Regions from separate parts of the Bradyrhizobium sp. P3_C3 genome, predicted to be linked through region 1. Evidence: predicted binding sites of a transcription regulator. Region 1 holds the regulator's gene; each other region holds the start of a gene.

Region 1 (4,185 bases):
TGCTCTGCCTGGCTGCCGCTGCCTTCGGCGTCACATGGCTCGCGCTGATCCTGATAACGCTGCTCTACAACGGCATTGCCGGCCTGAACCTGGAGCTCTTCGTTGCGGACACGCCGCCTCCGGGCTCGACCGAGGGCGGCCTGCGCAACGCCATCGTGGGTTCGATCATCATGACCGTGCTCGGCGTCGGCATCGGCGCGCCGCTCGGTCTGTTCGCCGGCACCTATCTCGCCGAGTACGGCCGCAACGACCGCCTGACCTCGGTGATCCGCTTCATCAACGACATCCTCCTGTCGGCGCCCTCGATCATCATCGGCCTGTTCATCTATGGTGCGGTGGTGGTGCCGATGCGCGGCTTCTCGGCGATTGCCGGCTGCCTCGCGCTTGCGGTGATCGTCATCCCGGTGGTGCTGCGCACGACCGAGGACATGCTGCTGCTGGTGCCGAACGCACTGCGTGAGGCGGCCTCGGCGCTCGGCCTGCCGCGCTCGCTGGTGATCAAGCGCATCGCCTATCGCGCGGCGCGCTCGGGCCTCATCACCGGCGTGATGCTGGCCACCGCCCGCGTCGCCGGCGAGACCGCGCCGCTGCTCTTCACCGCGCTGTCGAACCAGTTCTTCAGCCTGGGTCTGAACAAGACGATGGCGAACCTGCCGGTCACCATCAACAATTTCGTGCAGAGCCCCTACGCCTACTGGAAGCAGCTCGCCTGGAGCGGCGCGCTGCTCATCACCCTGACCGTTCTTGCCCTGAATATTGGCGCGCGCATTCTGAGCGCCGAGAGGACCGCAAAATGAGTGATCTTTCCGTATCGATGAGCGCGGCCGGTGGTTTGCCCCAGGCGCCGGTGCTGCCCGAAGCTCCGGCCAAGGTGACGGTGCGCAACCTCAATTTCTATTACGGCGAGCACCACGCGCTGAAGAACATCAATCTGGCGCTCGGCACCAACCGCGTCACGGCGTTCATCGGCCCGTCTGGCTGCGGCAAGTCCACCCTGCTGCGCATCTTCAATCGGATGTACGACCTCTATCCGGGCCAGCGCGTCACCGGTCAGCTCATGCTCGACCAGACCAACGTCCTCGACCCCAAGCTGGACCTCAATTTGTTGCGCGCCCGCGTCGGCATGGTGTTCCAGAAGCCGACGCCGTTCCCGATGACGATCTACGAGAACATCGCCTTCGGCATCCGCCTTTACGAGAAGATCTCGAAGTCCGAGATGGACGACCGCGTCGAGAAGGCGCTGCGCGGCGGCGCGCTGTGGAACGAGGTCAAGGACAAGCTCAACGCCTCCGGCCTGTCGCTCTCCGGCGGCCAGCAGCAGCGCCTCTGCATCGCCCGCACGGTCGCGGTGCGGCCCGAGGTGATCTTGTTCGACGAACCCTGTTCGGCGCTCGACCCGATCTCGACCGCCAAGGTCGAGGAGCTGATCCAGGAGCTATCCGAGAACTACACGATCGCGATCGTCACCCACAACATGCAGCAGGCGGCGCGCGTCTCCGACAAGACCGCCTTCATGTATCTCGGCGAGCTGATCGAGTTCGACGACACCAGCAAGATCTTCACGTCGCCGACCGACCGGCGCACGCAGGATTACATCACCGGCCGGTTCGGCTGAGGAGACGGAACATGGGTTCTGAACATACCGCAAAGGCCTTCGACACCGACCTCCAGGAGCTCACGCGCCTGGTCGCTGAGATGGGCGGCATCGCCGAGCGCATGATCGTCGATTCCGTCGACGCGCTGATCCGCCGCGACGTCGCGCTCGGCCAGCGCGTCGTCACCATCGACGCCGAGCTCGACGCGCTTCAGAAGAAGATCGAGGAGCGCGCCGTTCTCACCATCGCGCGCCGCCAGCCGATGGCGGTGGATCTGCGCGAGATCGTCGGCGCCATGCGCGTCGCGACCGATCTCGAGCGGATCGGCGACCTCGCCAAGAACATGGGCAAGCGCGTCGCGGCGCTGGAGACGGATTTCCATCCGCTCAAGCTGTTCCGCGGTCTGGAGCACATGACCGACCTCGTGCAGCAACAGGTCAAGTCGGTGCTGGATGCCTATGCCGCGCACGATCTGCCGGCGGCGATGGCGGTGTGGAAGGGCGACGAGGAAGTCGACGCCATCTGCACCTCGCTGTTCCGCGAGCTCCTCACCTACATGATGGAGGATCCGCGCAACATCTCGTTCTGCATCCATCTGATGTTCTGCGCCAAGAACATCGAGCGCATCGGTGACCACGCCACCAACATCGCCGAGACCGTGTTCTACATGATCGAGGGCCAGGCGATCACCGACAAGCGGCCGAAGGGCGACATGACGACCTTCGCCACGACGGTCCCGAACACTTAAGGAGCGACGAACACCATGGGCGCACGCATTATGGTGGTTGAGGACGAGGAAGCTCTCACCGAGCTTCTCCGCTACAACCTCGAAGGCGACGGCTATGACGTCGAGACGGTGATGCGCGGCGACGATGCCGACACCCGCCTCAAGGAGCACATCCCCGATTTGATCGTGCTCGACTGGATGCTGCCGGGCCTCTCCGGCATCGAGCTGTGCCGGCGGCTGCGCACCCGGCCCGAGACCAAGCAGCTCCCGATCATCATGCTCACCGCGCGCGGCGAGGAGAGCGAGCGGGTGCGGGGCCTTGCGACCGGCGCCGACGACTACATCGTCAAGCCGTTCTCGGTGCCGGAGCTGCTGGCACGCGTGAAGGGCCTGCTCAGGCGCGCCAGCCCCGAGCGGCTCGCCACCGTGCTCGCCTATGGCGACATCGAGCTCGACCGCGACAAGCGTCGCGTGGCGCGTTCGGGTCGGCCGATCGATCTCGGCCCGACCGAATATCGCCTGCTGGAGTTCTTCCTGGAGCATCCCGGCCGCGTGTTCTCGCGCGAGCAGCTGCTCGACAGCGTCTGGGGCCGTGACATCTACATCGACGAGCGCACCGTCGACGTCCATATCGGCCGCCTGCGCAAGCTGCTCAATCTCGGCCGCGAGCAGGACCCGATCCGCACCGTCCGCGGCGCGGGCTACGCACTGGATGATCGCTTTGCGAAGGCGGAGCAGGCGTAAGCTCGGTGAGCTGCGGCCACACTCTCGGTGTCGTCCCGGACAAGCGTAAGCGCGGGTCCGGGACACCCACCGCGAGTGATTATTGTGCCAAAAGGTAACTCCGAGTCCCCGTAGCCACATCTTGCGGTGGTTAAGGGTCCCGGATCTGCGCGCGCTTGAGGCGCGCTTGTCCGGAACGACATCGGATTTGTTGAGCCGCCATCGTGTGACGGCTCCTTTCTGAGCTCAGAACGACTTCAGCGCGGACCCGGCTTCGCCGGTGCGCGCCGGCGATCGGCCGCGGGCTGATACGCCACGCGCGAGTGCTGGGCGCAGTAGGGCAGGCCGGAGAGCGCCTTGCCGCCGCAGAAGAAGAAATCCGGGCTCGAGGGATCGCCGACCGGCCAGTGGCAGGTGGCCTCGTTCAGCTCCAGCAGCGACAGCCGCTGGCTCATCGGCACGACGTTGTCGTAGGTGACCGGTTCGGCCTCGACCTCGACTTCGAAGGCCTGCGCCAGCGCGGTGTTGCCGCGCGCGATCGGGCGTGTCACCCGCATCATGTGCTGGGCGGGGCGCGCCTTGCGCGGCCGCGGCGCTGCCGACGAAGGGCTCTTGGCGCGGCCCGACAGGCCGAGCCGGTGCACTTTGCCAATCACGGCATTGCGGGTCACATTGCCGAGTTCAGCGGCGATCTGGCTGGCCGAAAGTCCGGCCTCCCAGAGCTTTTTCAGCTGCTCGACGCGATCATCCGACCAGGTCAAAACGGTCATTGCACCCTTTCCTTCGTCGGCGCCTGCCATCCTGGCGGCCGCACGGCGAATGCCTAAGCTTCGAAAAACCCGTGCCGCCAGAATCCCTTAAGGCTCGCCGGGCGCACCAGATGCGCCCGAACGCTTACGCCGGTACATGAGGACTTAGAGGATCAGAACTGCTGCACGAGATGTCGTATCTGACAAGCCAAACGCTACAATATGGCGTGACTCACGCGCAAGAGTCCGCCGACTCGCTTCCACATGTTCCGTGGCGGAAATACGCAAAATCGCCACCGCAAGACTACGGATTCTGCGTTTCGCGAGGCTTTCCGGGCGGCATTGACACCGGTTTCACCAGGCATAAGATAGTCAGGCGTGCCGCCCTTAA
Region 2 (4,185 bases), on a different contig from region 1:
GGCTGACAGGAAAACGCTCCCGCGACATCGTCGGCGCAAGTCGTGAACACGCGACGAATTGCGCAAACAGCAAACATCGGGAGTGATCAATGAACAAGGTGGAATTCCTCGGCGTCACCCAGGTTCCGTTCGCCGAACGCTATGACAATTTCATCGGCGGCAAATTCGTCGCGCCAATCTCCGGCAAGTACTTTGACAACGCCTCGCCGGTGAACGGCCAGATCGTCTGCAAGATCGCGCGTTCCGATGCGCAGGACGTCGAGGCCGCCCTCGATGCGGCGCACGCCGCCAAGGGCGCCTGGGGACGCACCAGCGTCGCCGAGCGCGCCGCGATCCTGAACCGGATCGCCGACCGGATGGAAGAGAATCTGGAGCGCCTTGCGGTTGCCGAGACCTGGGACAACGGCAAGCCGATCCGCGAGACCCGCGCCGCCGACCTGCCACTCGCGATCGATCATTTTCGCTATTTCGCCGGCGTGGTGCGCGCACAGGAAGGCTCGATCGGCGAGATCGACCACGACACCATCGCCTATCACTTCCATGAGCCGCTCGGCGTGGTCGGACAGATCATCCCCTGGAACTTCCCGCTGCTGATGGCCTGCTGGAAGCTCGCGCCGGCGCTCGCCGCCGGCAATTGCGTCGTGCTCAAGCCGGCCGAGCAGACGCCGGCCTCGATCATGGTCTGGGCCGAGATCATCGGCGATCTCCTGCCGCCCGGTGTCCTCAACATCGTCAATGGCTTGGGCCTCGAAGCCGGCAAGCCGCTCGCGTCCAGCCCGCGGATCGCGAAAATCGCCTTCACCGGCGAGACCACGACCGGCCGGCTCATCATGCAATATGCCAGCCAGAACCTGATCCCGGTCACGCTCGAGCTCGGCGGCAAGTCGCCGAACATCTTCTTCAACGACGTCACCGCCGAGGACGACGACTTCTTCGACAAGGCGATCGAAGGTTTTGTGATGTTTGCGCTGAACCAGGGCGAGGTCTGCACCTGTCCGAGCCGGGCGATTGTCCACGCCGACATCTACGACCGCTTCATGGAGCGGGCGCTGAAGCGCGTCGCCGCGATCAAGCAGGGCGACCCGCGTGCGGCCGACACCATGATCGGCGCACAGGCATCTAGCGAGCAGCTCGCCAAGATCCTCTCCTACATTGACATCGGCAAGCAGGAGGGCGCCAAGGTGCTGGCCGGCGGCGGTCGTGCCGAGCTCGGCGGCGATCTGTCCGGCGGCTTCTACGTCCAGCCGACGGTGTTCGAGGGCCACAACAAGATGCGAATCTTCCAGGAGGAGATCTTTGGTCCCGTCGTCTCGGTCACGACCTTCAAGACCGATGACGAAGCGCTCGCGATCGCCAACGACACGCTCTATGGCCTGGGAGCCGGCGTCTGGAGTCGCGATGCCAACCGTTGCTACCGCTTCGGCCGGGCGATCCAGGCCGGCCGGGTCTGGACCAACTGCTACCATGCGTATCCTGCGCATGCCGCGTTCGGCGGCTACAAGCAGTCGGGCGTCGGTCGCGAGACCCACAAGATGATGCTCGATCACTACCAGCAGACCAAGAATCTCCTGGTCAGCTACAGCCCGAAGAAGCTTGGCTTCTTCTGATCGGGCAAGATCTGATTGGGCAAGATCTGATGGGGCAAGATCTGATCGGGCAGGAGAGGGCGGCGCAACCTTGCGCTGCCCTCTCCGTCGTCATCCGTCTGTCAGAGTCTTGAGACAATACGACAGCGCCGACCGTATTCGGTTCGGCGCCTGCGGCATTCGAAGCGATGCCGGGCAAAGACGGAGGCTTGGTGATGCGGAACAGTCGTTCAGGACGGACAATGGGTGTCGCAGCGATGCTGTTCGGCGCGGCGGTGCTGCCGCTGTCGATGGCCTTTGCACAGTCCGGCCCGGCGCCAACTGGCGCCAAGCCCTTCCTGACCGTCGATGGAAAGGCGCCACTGGTCCTTGGCCATCGCGGCCTGCCGGGCCTGGTACCTGAAGAGACCGAGGCGTCGTACGACCTCGCCGCGGCGCTCGGGACCGATGCGCTCGAAGAGGATTTGCACCTGACCAAGGATTGCGTTCTGGTCGTGCGTCATAACCCCTGGCTGAGCGACAACACCAACATTGCCGAGGTGGCGAAGACCAATGCAGTCGTCGCCGCCCGCAAGCGAACCGTGCCCGGTGTGCGCGTCAAGGCCCCGTCGGCCACCGGCGTGCCTGCCGACTACCTGACGGATCTGAGCGACCCGGCCGATCCCAAATCGGTGCTGAAGTCGCTGATCGTGGACGGCGAGGATCATACCAACGATTGGTCGATCAGCGATTTCACCATGGCCGAGCTGAAGCAATGGATCGGCGGCACCACTTATGACGCGGCCAACGAGCGGCCGAAAGTCTTCAACGGCAAGCTCCCGATCATCAGCTTCCAGGACGTCATCGACATCGCCAAGGTCAAGAGCAAGGAGGCCGGGCGGTCCATCCTCGTTTATCCCGAAACCAAGAACCCGACCTGGAACAATGCCCAGGCGATCGCCAATGGCTGCGGCGCGGCCGGCAGCCGTCCGCTCGAGGATGCCCTGATCAAGATCATCGGGGATAACGGCCTCAACACCAAGGACGCTCCCATCCTGGTCCAGAGCTTCGAACCCGGCAGCCTGAAATATATGCGCAGCCACGGCCTTCAGACGCGGCAGGTCCAACTCGTCGACGGCAACGGAATCGACTTCAAAACCGGCAAGGTTCTCCTCAACAACATCACGAATTCGCGCCCGTTCGACTGGACGGTTGCAGGCGATGCGCGCTTGTACGATGCGATGCTGACAGCCGAGGGGCTTGCCGAGATCAAGACCTATGCCGAGGGCATCGGTCCGTGGAAGGCCTATATCGTTCCGCTCAAGATCGCGCCGTGGAAGGACAGCAACGCGGACGGCACGCCCTACAAGGGATCGACGCCGGAGGCTTCGACGCAGGACGCGACCAGCCTCGTCGCGGACGCGCACAAGCTCGGTCTTTTCGTCCATGTCTTCACGTTTCGGAACGAGAAGAAGTATCTTGCCGCCGACTATCGCGGCGACCCGAGCCTTGAATATCTCAAATTCTACCGGCTCGGCGTCGATGGGGTCTTCAGCGACTTCACGCATACCGGCGTTGCCGCCCGCGCGGCGTATTTGCGCGAGTTGGGCTGGTAAGGCCGGCACGGCGAATCGGACGCGCGTGGGATTTCGGATACAAAACAAGGCGTCCGATTTCTCTGCGTTGACCGCTCACGTTCCCCTCGCTGACGGGTGAGCTAAAGTTGCCCGATCGGCGCCAAAGGTTTTGCAAAGTTTCGGTCACGTTGCAGTGCGGCATAATGAAAGTCGCGCCATGCCGCCGCGGTCCTTTCCAAGGGCGTTTGACTTGGGTTAGAGAGGGCTGAAGTTTTCTCTGACCCGGAATTCCCATGGCCGCACCCAAGAAAGCCGCCGCAAGCACTCCACAGGACAAGACCGACGGCGGTTCGCCCCCGGAATTCACCAGAGAGCAGGAGCTCAAAGCGCTCCGCGACATGCTCCTGATCCGGCGGTTCGAGGAAAAGGCCGGCCAGCTCTACGGCATGGGCGCGATCGGCGGCTTCTGCCACCTCTATATCGGCCAGGAAGCCGTGGTGGTCGGCATGCAGATGGCCCTGAAGCAGGGCGATCAGGTCATCACCGGCTATCGCGACCACGGTCATATGCTTGCCACCGGCATGGAGGCCAACGGCGTCATGGCCGAGCTCACTGGCCGGCGCGGCGGCTATTCCAAGGGCAAGGGCGGCTCCATGCACATGTTCAGCAAGGAGAAGCACTTCTACGGCGGCCACGGCATCGTCGGCGCCCAGGTCTCGCTCGGCACGGGTCTGGCCTTCGCCAACCACTATCGTGGTAACGACAATGTCAGCGTCACCTATTTCGGCGACGGCGCGGCCAACCAGGGCCAGGTCTATGAGAGCTTCAACATGGCGGAGCTCTGGAAGCTGCCGGTGATCTACGTCATCGAGAACAACCGTTATGCCATGGGCACCTCGGTGTCGCGTGCTTCGGCGCAGCAGGATTTCTCCAAGCGCGGCGCGTCCTTCAATATCCCCGGCATGCAGGTCGACGGCATGGACGTCCGCGCCGTGAAGGCCGCGGGCGAGGAGGCGGCGGCCTGGTGCCGTGCCGGCAAGGGC
Region 3 (4,185 bases), on a different contig from region 1:
GGCCGACAGCGCGATCGCGCAGGGCAGCGTCAGCACCCAGGCCATCAGCAGGTTGCGGATGGTCGCCATCTGCAGGCCCGAGCCGTTCGCGGCCATGGTGCCGGCGACACCCGACGACAGCACGTGGGTGGTCGAGACCGGCAGGCCGAACACGTCGGCGGCGCCGATCGTGGCGGCGGCGACCAGCTCGGCGGAGGCGCCCTGTGCGTAGGTGAGATGGGTCTTGCCGATCTTCTCACCGACGGTGACGACGATGCGCTTCCAGCCGACCATGGTGCCGAGGCCGAGCGCGATGGCGACGGCGACCTTCACCCAGGTCGGGATGAACTTCGTGGCGCTATCGAGGCCGCCCTTGTAGGCGTTCAAGGTCGCGACCTCTTCCTTGTTGAGGTCGTTTTCCTTGTCCTTCATCAGGAAGCGGATCGCTTCCGAGGTCAGGTACATGTCGCTACGGGTGTTGCCGACCACTTCCGCCGGTACCTTGTTGAGCGAGCCGTACTTCGCGACCTGGTCGCCGACATCCTTCACCAGCACCGACAGCGAGGGGTAGGTGCCTTCGCTGATGTGGTGCGAGGTGATGTACTGCGTCACCGCAGGACGGGGATCGCCGATGATCGAGTGACCGGCGCCCTTGGCCGCGATCACCTTGGAGGCTGCGTCCGAGACCTTCTGGAACTGGGCGACCTGGCTCTCCGGCAGCGCGCGGTTGAGCGCGTAAGCCGTCGGCACGGTGCCGATCAGGATCAGCATGATGAGGCCCATGCCCTTCTGGCCGTCGTTCGAGCCGTGGGCGAAGCTGACGCCGGTGCAGGTCGCGATCAGCAGGCCGCGGATCCACAGCGGGGGCGCCTTGTTGCCTTCGGGCGCGGCATAGAGCGCCGGGTTGCGCACGATGAACTTGAGCAACAGCAGCAGCACGGCGGCGCAGATGAAGCCGAACAGCGGCGACAGCAGGAGCGCGTAGCCGATCTCGGTGGCCTTGCTCCAGTCGACGCCCGAGGTGCCGTCGCGGCCGCGCATGACGGCATTGGCGATGCCGACGCCGATGATCGAGCCGATCAGCGTGTGGGAGGAGGAGGCGGGCAGGCCGAAATACCAGGTACCGAGGTTCCAGATGATCGCGGCGATCAGCAGTGCGAACACCATGGCGAAGCCGGCGCTGGAGCCGACCTGGAGGATCAGCTCGACCGGCAGCAGCGAGACGATGCCGAACGCGACCGCGCCGGAGGACAGCAGCACGCCGAGGAAGTTGAAGAAGCCCGACCACATCACCGCGAATTCAGCCGGCAGCGAATGGGTGTAGATCACGGTCGCCACCGCGTTGGCGGTGTCGTGGAAGCCGTTGACGAATTCGAAGCCGAGCGCGATCAGCAGCGCGACGAACAGGAGGATGTAGGGCAGGAAGGTCGTCACCTTCGTGCCGGTCGCGTTGACGTCGACATAGATGCTGTAGGCAACGAACAGCAGGCCTGCGGCAAGGATGCCGAAGAACAGGATCATCGTGAGCGGGTTAAAACCCTTGTCGAGATTTGGCCTGGAAGCCGGCTGGACAGGCGTCGGATCGCCTACCGCACGGTCGAATGCAACATCTGTCATTTTTAGACGCCCCCTTAACTAATTTGAAGGGCTATTGTCCGCGATGGATTTGAAGGCTGGATGACAGCTGCGTCGTAAAGTCGCTTTCCCTCCAGTATTTGCCAGTATTTAGGCGGCGCGTGCGGCTTTCTTCTGCAAACCGGCGGCAATCTTCAGGTCTTCGACAAAGCGCTGATATTCCAGCACTTTGGCTTCCGGATCGGGCAGTCGCAGCAGATAGGACGGGTGCACTGTCACCAGCGCCTTGCGCCCGTCGGGCAGGTCTATGAGCCGGCCACGGGTCTTGCCGATCGGGGTGATCTTGCCGAACACGCTTTGCGCGGCGGTGGCGCCCATCGCCACGATGAGCTCGGGCTGGATTGCCGAAACTTCCCGCTCGTACCATTGCCGGCACGCCCGGATCTCCGGCGTCGCCGGCTTCTGGTGCAGACGGATCTTTCCGCGCGGCACGAATTTGAAGTGCTTGACCGCGTTGGTGACGTAGACCTTGTTGCGGTCGACGCCGGCTTCCTGAAGCGCCCGATCGAGCATCTGGCCGGCCGGGCCGACGAACGGATGGCCGGCGAGGTCTTCCTTGTCGCCGGGCTGCTCGCCGACCAGCATGATGGTCGAGTCTTTCGGGCCCTCGCCGAACACGGTCTGCGTCGCGTCCTTGTAGAGCGGGCAGGCGCGGCAATGGGCGGCCTCCTCGCGGAGCGCTTCGAGATCGTCGGCAACCAGCTTGCGTGGCATCGGAGCCTCCGGCCGCCTCTGGGGCTTGTGCGGATCGGTTGCAGCATTGGCGATCATGGCGCCGGTCATGCGCTCGGCGTCCTCGATCAAGGGCTTAATGATCGACGCCTCGGGCAGGTTCCTCCAATATTTCTTCGGCATCTCCGTCTGCATTGCCTTCACCTTCAGCCGCGCCGGATTGAAGATGCTGGCGTAGTAGCGCCGCCAGGTTTCCTCGAGCCGGTCTTCGCCGGGTGCTTCGTTCTTGCTCACGCCCGACGTGAACGAGAGCGCGTGGCCATCCCAATGCGCACACAGATCGGGTGTCAGGATCGACCAGGGCATGTCGGCGAAGCGCTTGGCGAAGAACGGTGCGGCGAGCTCGACGATGTAATGCTCCGGCTCGAACCAGGCGACGTAATGCGCCGCGCGTTCGCGGCCGATCTCGCGGAAGCGCACGAAGGCATGCATCTTGTGCTCGTCGCGATGAACCGCTCGTGCCATCGCCGTGACCTGCGCGACATCGGGATCGGTCACGACCTCGATGAGATCGTGATTGTCTTTCAAGCGCCAGAGCAGGCGATAGAGGATCGCAAAGCGCTCGCCGTCGCGATGCAGGATCGCGGCCTTGGCGAGCTCGACGAATTTTGCCGAGACGTTGAAGGTGCCGTCGTTCACCTCAAGTATCGGAGACGGCGCGGGCGGTGCGAACAACTCGGCTTCGCCGCCTTGTACGGTCCAGGTGACATCGGTCGGCTGCACATGATGCAGCACGAGCGACCGCGCGGCTTTGCGCCAGCCGTCGAAATCGGTTTCGGTGTCGAGGGTGATGTACTGCATCAGAAGCCAAACCCCAGTTGTGTTGCCTTCGGCTTGAACCGTTCGATCAGCCGCGCCTCGTCGAGGCGGTGCGGCGCGGGCCGGTGATCGCTGAGGACGATGAAAGGCAGCGCCTTGTTGCGGGGCACATGCAGCCGCGCGAGATCGGAGAGGCGGATCGTGGTGGTGCGTCGTGTCGCGATGATGCGTTCGACCGCCTTGGTGCCGAAGCCGGGCACGCGCAACAGCTCCTCGCGGCTGGCGCGGTTGACGTCGAGCGGGAAGCGGTCGCGATGGCGCAGCGCCCAGGCGAGCTTCGGATCGATGTCGAGCGACAGCATCGCGCTGTCGTCAACGATCTCCGCAACGTCGAAACCGTAGAACCGCATCAGCCAGTCGGCCTGGTAGAGCCGGTGCTCGCGCAGCAGCGGCGGCTGTACCAGAGGCAAAGCGCGGCTGGCATCGGGGATCGGGCTGAAGGCGGAGTAATAGACGCGCCGCAGCCTGTAGGAGCCGTAGAGATTGGCGCTGGTGTGCAGGATGGTGTGATCGGAGGCCGTGTCGGCGCCGACGATCATCTGCGTGCTTTGCCCGGCCGGTGCAAAACGCTGCGGCCTGGCCTTCGTCTTTGTGCTGCGGTTTTCCTCGGCCTCGTCGAGCTTCAGCCGCAGCCGGCCCATGGTGCGGCGGATCGCGCGCACATCCTTTTCCGGTGCGTATTGCTGCAGGCTCGTCTCCTCAGGCATCTCGATGTTGATGGAGAGGCGATCGGCATATTTGCCGGCTTCCGCGATCAGCGCGTCGTCGGCCTCGGGAATGGTCTTGAGATGGATGTAGCCGCGAAAGTGATGCTCCTCGCGCAGTTTGCGCGCGACGCTGACCACCTGCTCCATGGTGTAGTCGGGGCTGCGGATGATGCCGGAGGAGAGAAACAGGCCCTCGATGTAATTGCGCCGGTAGAAGTCGAGCGTGAGCTTGACCACTTCGTCGATGGTGAAGCGGGCACGCGGCACGTTGGAAGAGGCGCGGTTGACGCAATAAAGGCAGTCGTAGTTGCAG
Region 4 (4,185 bases), on a different contig from region 1:
GGGCGCTCGGAAGTCGTCGAATTCGCGGACGCAATCGGCGGCAAGTTGCTGGAGCGCGCCCACCGGCTCGGTCGGAATCACCGCGATGAAGCCGCTGATGGAGTCGACGACCGGGCGGATTGACGGCATCGGCCGCGCCTTGCCCGCAAAGGCCGCGCAGGCTGCGACGAGCTCGGCTTCAGTCCTGCCGGGCGCCAGCGCCATCGGCGCCTTCAGCGTGCCGTGGAAACCGTATTTGCGGGGATCGGCCGTGACGTCGCGCCAATCCGGCGCAACACGCGATGCGTCGGCAGGGAACGGCACCTCGTCGCTGGTGTAGACATCGTAGCCGAGCAGCTCGGCGCCGAAGTGGGAGAGGACGCTGTCGGCGCCGGCGGCAAAGTAGATCGCGTAGCGGGGAAAATCCGTCATTGCCCGAGCATAACCGGTTCAGGCCGCAACAACAGCTTCGCGCGGCGTCGCCGCCGCAGCGAGCAGTCGCGTCGCATCGGTGAGATGCACGAGCTTTCCGCCTGATACCACCGCGATCAGCCGCGGCCGCAGCGGCACGCCGTCGTCGACCAGCAGCATGTCGGCGCGGCGTCCTTCCGCGAGCACGCCGCGATCGGCAAGGCCGGTCGCGCGGGCCGGTCCCGCGGACACCAGGTTCCACGCCTCGGTCAGCGGCAGCACGCCGTCGGCGGCGAGGCGGAACGCGGCGAGCAGCTGCGCGGGATAGTAATAGTCCGACGCCAGCACCGAGCAGAGCCCCTTCGCGATCATGTCGGACGCCCGGGTCCAGCCGGTATGGCTGCCACCGCGCACGACATTCGGCGCACCGTAGACGATGGCATCGCCGGCGGACGCGGCCGCTCGCGCGGTCTCCTCGTTGATCGGAAACTCCGCGATGTCAGCGCCCAGCTCGCGAAACTCCTGCCGCATCGCCGGCGTCGCATCGTCGTGCGAGAGCATCCGCACCTCGGCCGCGCGAGCAGTTGCGGCGAGCCGCGACACGGAAGCCGGCACTTCACTGGCCCGCGAAAGCACACGCTCCACCAGCCGGTCGAATTCCTCGCCCGAGAGGCCGGTGCGTTCCACCATGCGGTTGCGCTTGCGCGGCTTGGCCATGTCGGCAACGGTGCCGTCCATGTGGTCGTTGAAGGCGAACAGGTCGACGCGGCCCTCGGCGAGCCACTGGCGGATCTCGGCCTCTGCATCGAGATTGTAGGTCTCGTGCCGCAGGTGGAAACGGGTGTCGGCGGCGAATTGCGGGCGCTGCCGCTCGATCGCCTCCATTAGGGCGCGCGCATTGCCGGCGCTGCGCAGGCCCGGCTCCCATGAGCAGGTCGTGGCGTGAAACACGGTGGTGATGCCGTTGCTGATCGCCTGGCGGTCACTGTCGGCGAGCGCGACGTCGATCGGGAAGTCGACGCCGGCACGCGGCATCATCTGGCGCTCGAAGGCATCGCCATGCAGATCGACGATGCCGGGCAGCACCAGCAGGTTGCGCGCATCGATCGCCAGTCGCGTCCGGCCGCGAGAGGCATCGACCTGCGCAATGTCCGCGCCGGACACCAGAATGGAAGTTTCGACGAGCTCGGAGCCGATCAGGGCCCGGCCGCCCTCAAGGAAGATGTCTGTCACGCGACCGCGCTTCGTTTGCTGGCAGGAGAACGGGTGAGGGAGCTTGCCCGTGCTTCATATGCCGAGAGGAAATCTTCAATCCCGAGCTTGCGGAAATCGGGCAGTGCTTCACGCAATTTGTCGTGATCCCAGTCCCACCAGGCGAGCCGGGCCAGCCGTCCGGCGACGTCTTCCGAGAACCGCCGTCGGACGATGCGCGCCGGATTGCCGGCGACGATGGTGTAGGCCGGCACGTCCTTGGTGACGATGGCGCCGGCCGCGATCACCGCGCCGGTGCCGATGTTGCGGCCGGGCAGCACGATCGCGCCATGGCCGATCCAGACATCGTGGCCGATATGGACGTGATGCTGGCGCCGCCAGTCGAAGAACTCGGTGTCGTCGCTCTCGCCTTCGAAATAGGCGCTGGAACGATAGGTGAAATGCGCCTGCGTCGCGCGATGCATCGGATGATTGCCGGGATTGATGCGGGTCATCGCCGCGATCGAGCAGAATTTTCCGATCGTGGTGTAGGTGATCTGGGCGTCGTTCACGACATAGGAGTAATCGCCCATCGTGACTTCAGTGAGGATCGTGCGCGCACCGACTTCGGTATAGGTGCCGAGCCTGGTCTCATGCAGCTTCGCCGAAGGGTCGATGGTCGGTTGAACCGAGAGCGTTTTGCCGGCCATGCTGCATCCGAGAGGTCGAGGGCGGGCGTACCTCTTCAAGCGCCCTGATGACAACGTCATGACGATGCGATGACAGGGGAAGAGGTGTGTAGGATCGCCGCACCGCGATCCGCGTGTCACACAAGTGTCAAGTGCCGGCGTTAGCGGTGGCAGCCAGCTACTCTGGAGCCCTCTATGCTGGTGGTTGAAGGTCTGACGTGCCGCTTCGGCGCAAAAGCCGCGGTGGACGACGCTTCGTTTCAAATCTCCCCCGGCGGCTTCGTCGGTGTGATCGGGCGCTCCGGCGCCGGCAAGTCGACCATGCTGCGCATGATCAATCGCCTGGCGACGCCGACGCAGGGCCGCATCCTGTTCGACGGCCTCGACGTCACCGCGTTGCACGGCAAGGAATTGCGGCAGTGGCGGGCGCGCTCGGCGATGATTTTCCAGCAGTTCAACCTGGTCGGCCGGCTCGACGTGCTCACCAACGTGCTGATGGGGCGCCTCGCGACGATGCCGGCCTGGCGCTCGCTAACGCAGACCTGGCCCGAGCACGACAAGGCGCTGGCGATGTCGGCGCTCGAGCAGTTCGATATCGCCTCGCTCGCCGCCCAGCGTGCCGACCAGCTCTCCGGCGGCCAGCAGCAGCGTGTTGCGATCGCCCGCGCGCTGGTGCAGCAGCCCGACATCATCCTCGCCGACGAGCCGATCGCCTCGCTCGACCCGCGCAATACCAAGATCGTGATGGATGCGCTGCTGCGCATCAACAAGCATTTCGGCATCACCGTGCTCTGCAACCTGCATTCGCTCGATCTGGCGCGCAGCTATTGCGACCGCCTGATCGGCATGGCGCAGGGGCGCGTGGTGTTCGACGGCGCGCCGGCCGAATTGACCGACCACGTCGCGCGCGAGCTCTACGATCTCGAAGCCTCCGACGTCATGGGCGGAATGCCCGTGCCGGCGCCTGAGGGCGTGCCGGCGCTCGGAACGGCCGCGGCCGCCTGAGCTGCGCCTGTAGTTGCCAATTTTTGCGTCAACCGACCCCAACCGATGAAGAGGGTATCATGATCACTCGCAGACTCGTTCTTGCCGGCGCCGCCGCGCTCGCGTTCACGACCTCGGCCTCCGCCGACGACTGGAAAGCCAAATATCCCGAACTGACCTTCGCGGTCATTCCGGCGGAAAACGCCTCGGGCGTGACCGAGCGCTGGGCGCCGTTCATGAACTATCTCTCCAAGGAATTGGGCGTGAAGGTCACGCTGCGCATCGCCAACGACTACGCTGCCGTCATCGAAGGCCAGCGCGCCGGCAACATCCATATCGCCAGCTACGGCTCGGCGTCGTTCGCCCGCGCCCGCCTGACCGGCGTCAAGACCGATGCCTTCGCCAACGACATCAACGCCGACGGTTCGACCGGCTACTACTCGGTGTTCTTCGTCAAGGCGAGCAGCCCCTACAAGAGCGTCGACCAGCTCAAGGGCAAGAACCTCGGCCTCGTCGACCCGAACTCGACCTCCGGCAACAACGTGCCGCGCTTCGAGCTCGACAAGATGGGCATCACGGATGCCGACACCTATTTCAGCAAGGTCGTCTTCACTGGCAGCCACGAGAACGCGATCCTGGCGCTGGCGCAGGGCACCGTCGACGTTGCGGCCAACCAGTGGACCAGCGATGACGATTCCACGCTGGCGCAGATGCTAACCAAGGGCATGCTGAAGAACGCGGACGGCTCGCCGATGAAGAAGGACGATTTCCGGATCATCCACAAGTCGGCACCGATCATCAACGGCCCCTACGCCTACAATTCCGACCTGCCGGAAGATGCCAAGGCGGCGATCGCCAAGGCGTTCTTCGACGCGCCGGCCAAGGACAAGGCGGCCTTCGATCGCCTCCAGGACGGCCAGAAGAAGGGTTT

The links. The regulator PhoB, encoded in region 1, activates phosphate uptake and scavenging genes when phosphate is short. The targets are predictions, from matches to a motif close to TGTCATNNANCTGTCAT.
Region 2: a site for PhoB is predicted at 1,696-1,712, ahead of AC1DW2_RS14630 (glycerophosphodiester phosphodiesterase family protein). Genes of this name have one in related genera too.
Region 3: a site for PhoB is predicted at 1,646-1,662, ahead of AC1DW2_RS08450 (inorganic phosphate transporter). Genes of this name have one in related genera too.
Region 4: a site for PhoB is predicted at 2,350-2,366, ahead of phnC (phosphonate ABC transporter ATP-binding protein). Genes of this name have one in related genera too.

Annotation. Positions count from the first base shown of each region.
Region 1 covers NZ_JBFUGY010000034.1:44,033-48,217, forward strand. Annotated here, with positions in the region: gene pstA (phosphate ABC transporter permease PstA) at 1-797, shown strand, start outside; gene pstB (phosphate ABC transporter ATP-binding protein PstB) at 794-1,615, shown strand; gene phoU (phosphate signaling complex protein PhoU) at 1,627-2,343, shown strand; gene phoB (phosphate regulon transcriptional regulator PhoB) at 2,359-3,066, shown strand; gene AC1DW2_RS31420 (GcrA family cell cycle regulator) at 3,303-3,815, opposite strand.
Region 2 covers NZ_JBFUGY010000011.1:60,847-65,031, forward strand. Annotated here, with positions in the region: gene adh (aldehyde dehydrogenase) at 90-1,607, shown strand; gene AC1DW2_RS14630 (glycerophosphodiester phosphodiesterase family protein) at 1,829-3,181, shown strand; gene pdhA (pyruvate dehydrogenase (acetyl-transferring) E1 component subunit alpha) at 3,436-4,185, shown strand, end outside.
Region 3 covers NZ_JBFUGY010000005.1:194,490-198,674, reverse strand. Annotated here, with positions in the region: gene AC1DW2_RS08450 (inorganic phosphate transporter) at 1-1,596, opposite strand, end outside; gene AC1DW2_RS08445 (UdgX family uracil-DNA binding protein) at 1,705-3,147, opposite strand; gene AC1DW2_RS08440 (putative DNA modification/repair radical SAM protein) at 3,147-4,185, opposite strand, start outside.
Region 4 covers NZ_JBFUGY010000026.1:11,072-15,256, forward strand. Annotated here, with positions in the region: gene AC1DW2_RS26340 (DUF1045 domain-containing protein) at 1-411, opposite strand, end outside; gene AC1DW2_RS26345 (alpha-D-ribose 1-methylphosphonate 5-triphosphate diphosphatase) at 430-1,623, opposite strand; gene AC1DW2_RS26350 (LbetaH domain-containing protein) at 1,620-2,291, opposite strand; gene phnC (phosphonate ABC transporter ATP-binding protein) at 2,466-3,275, shown strand; gene phnD (phosphonate ABC transporter substrate-binding protein) at 3,335-4,185, shown strand, end outside.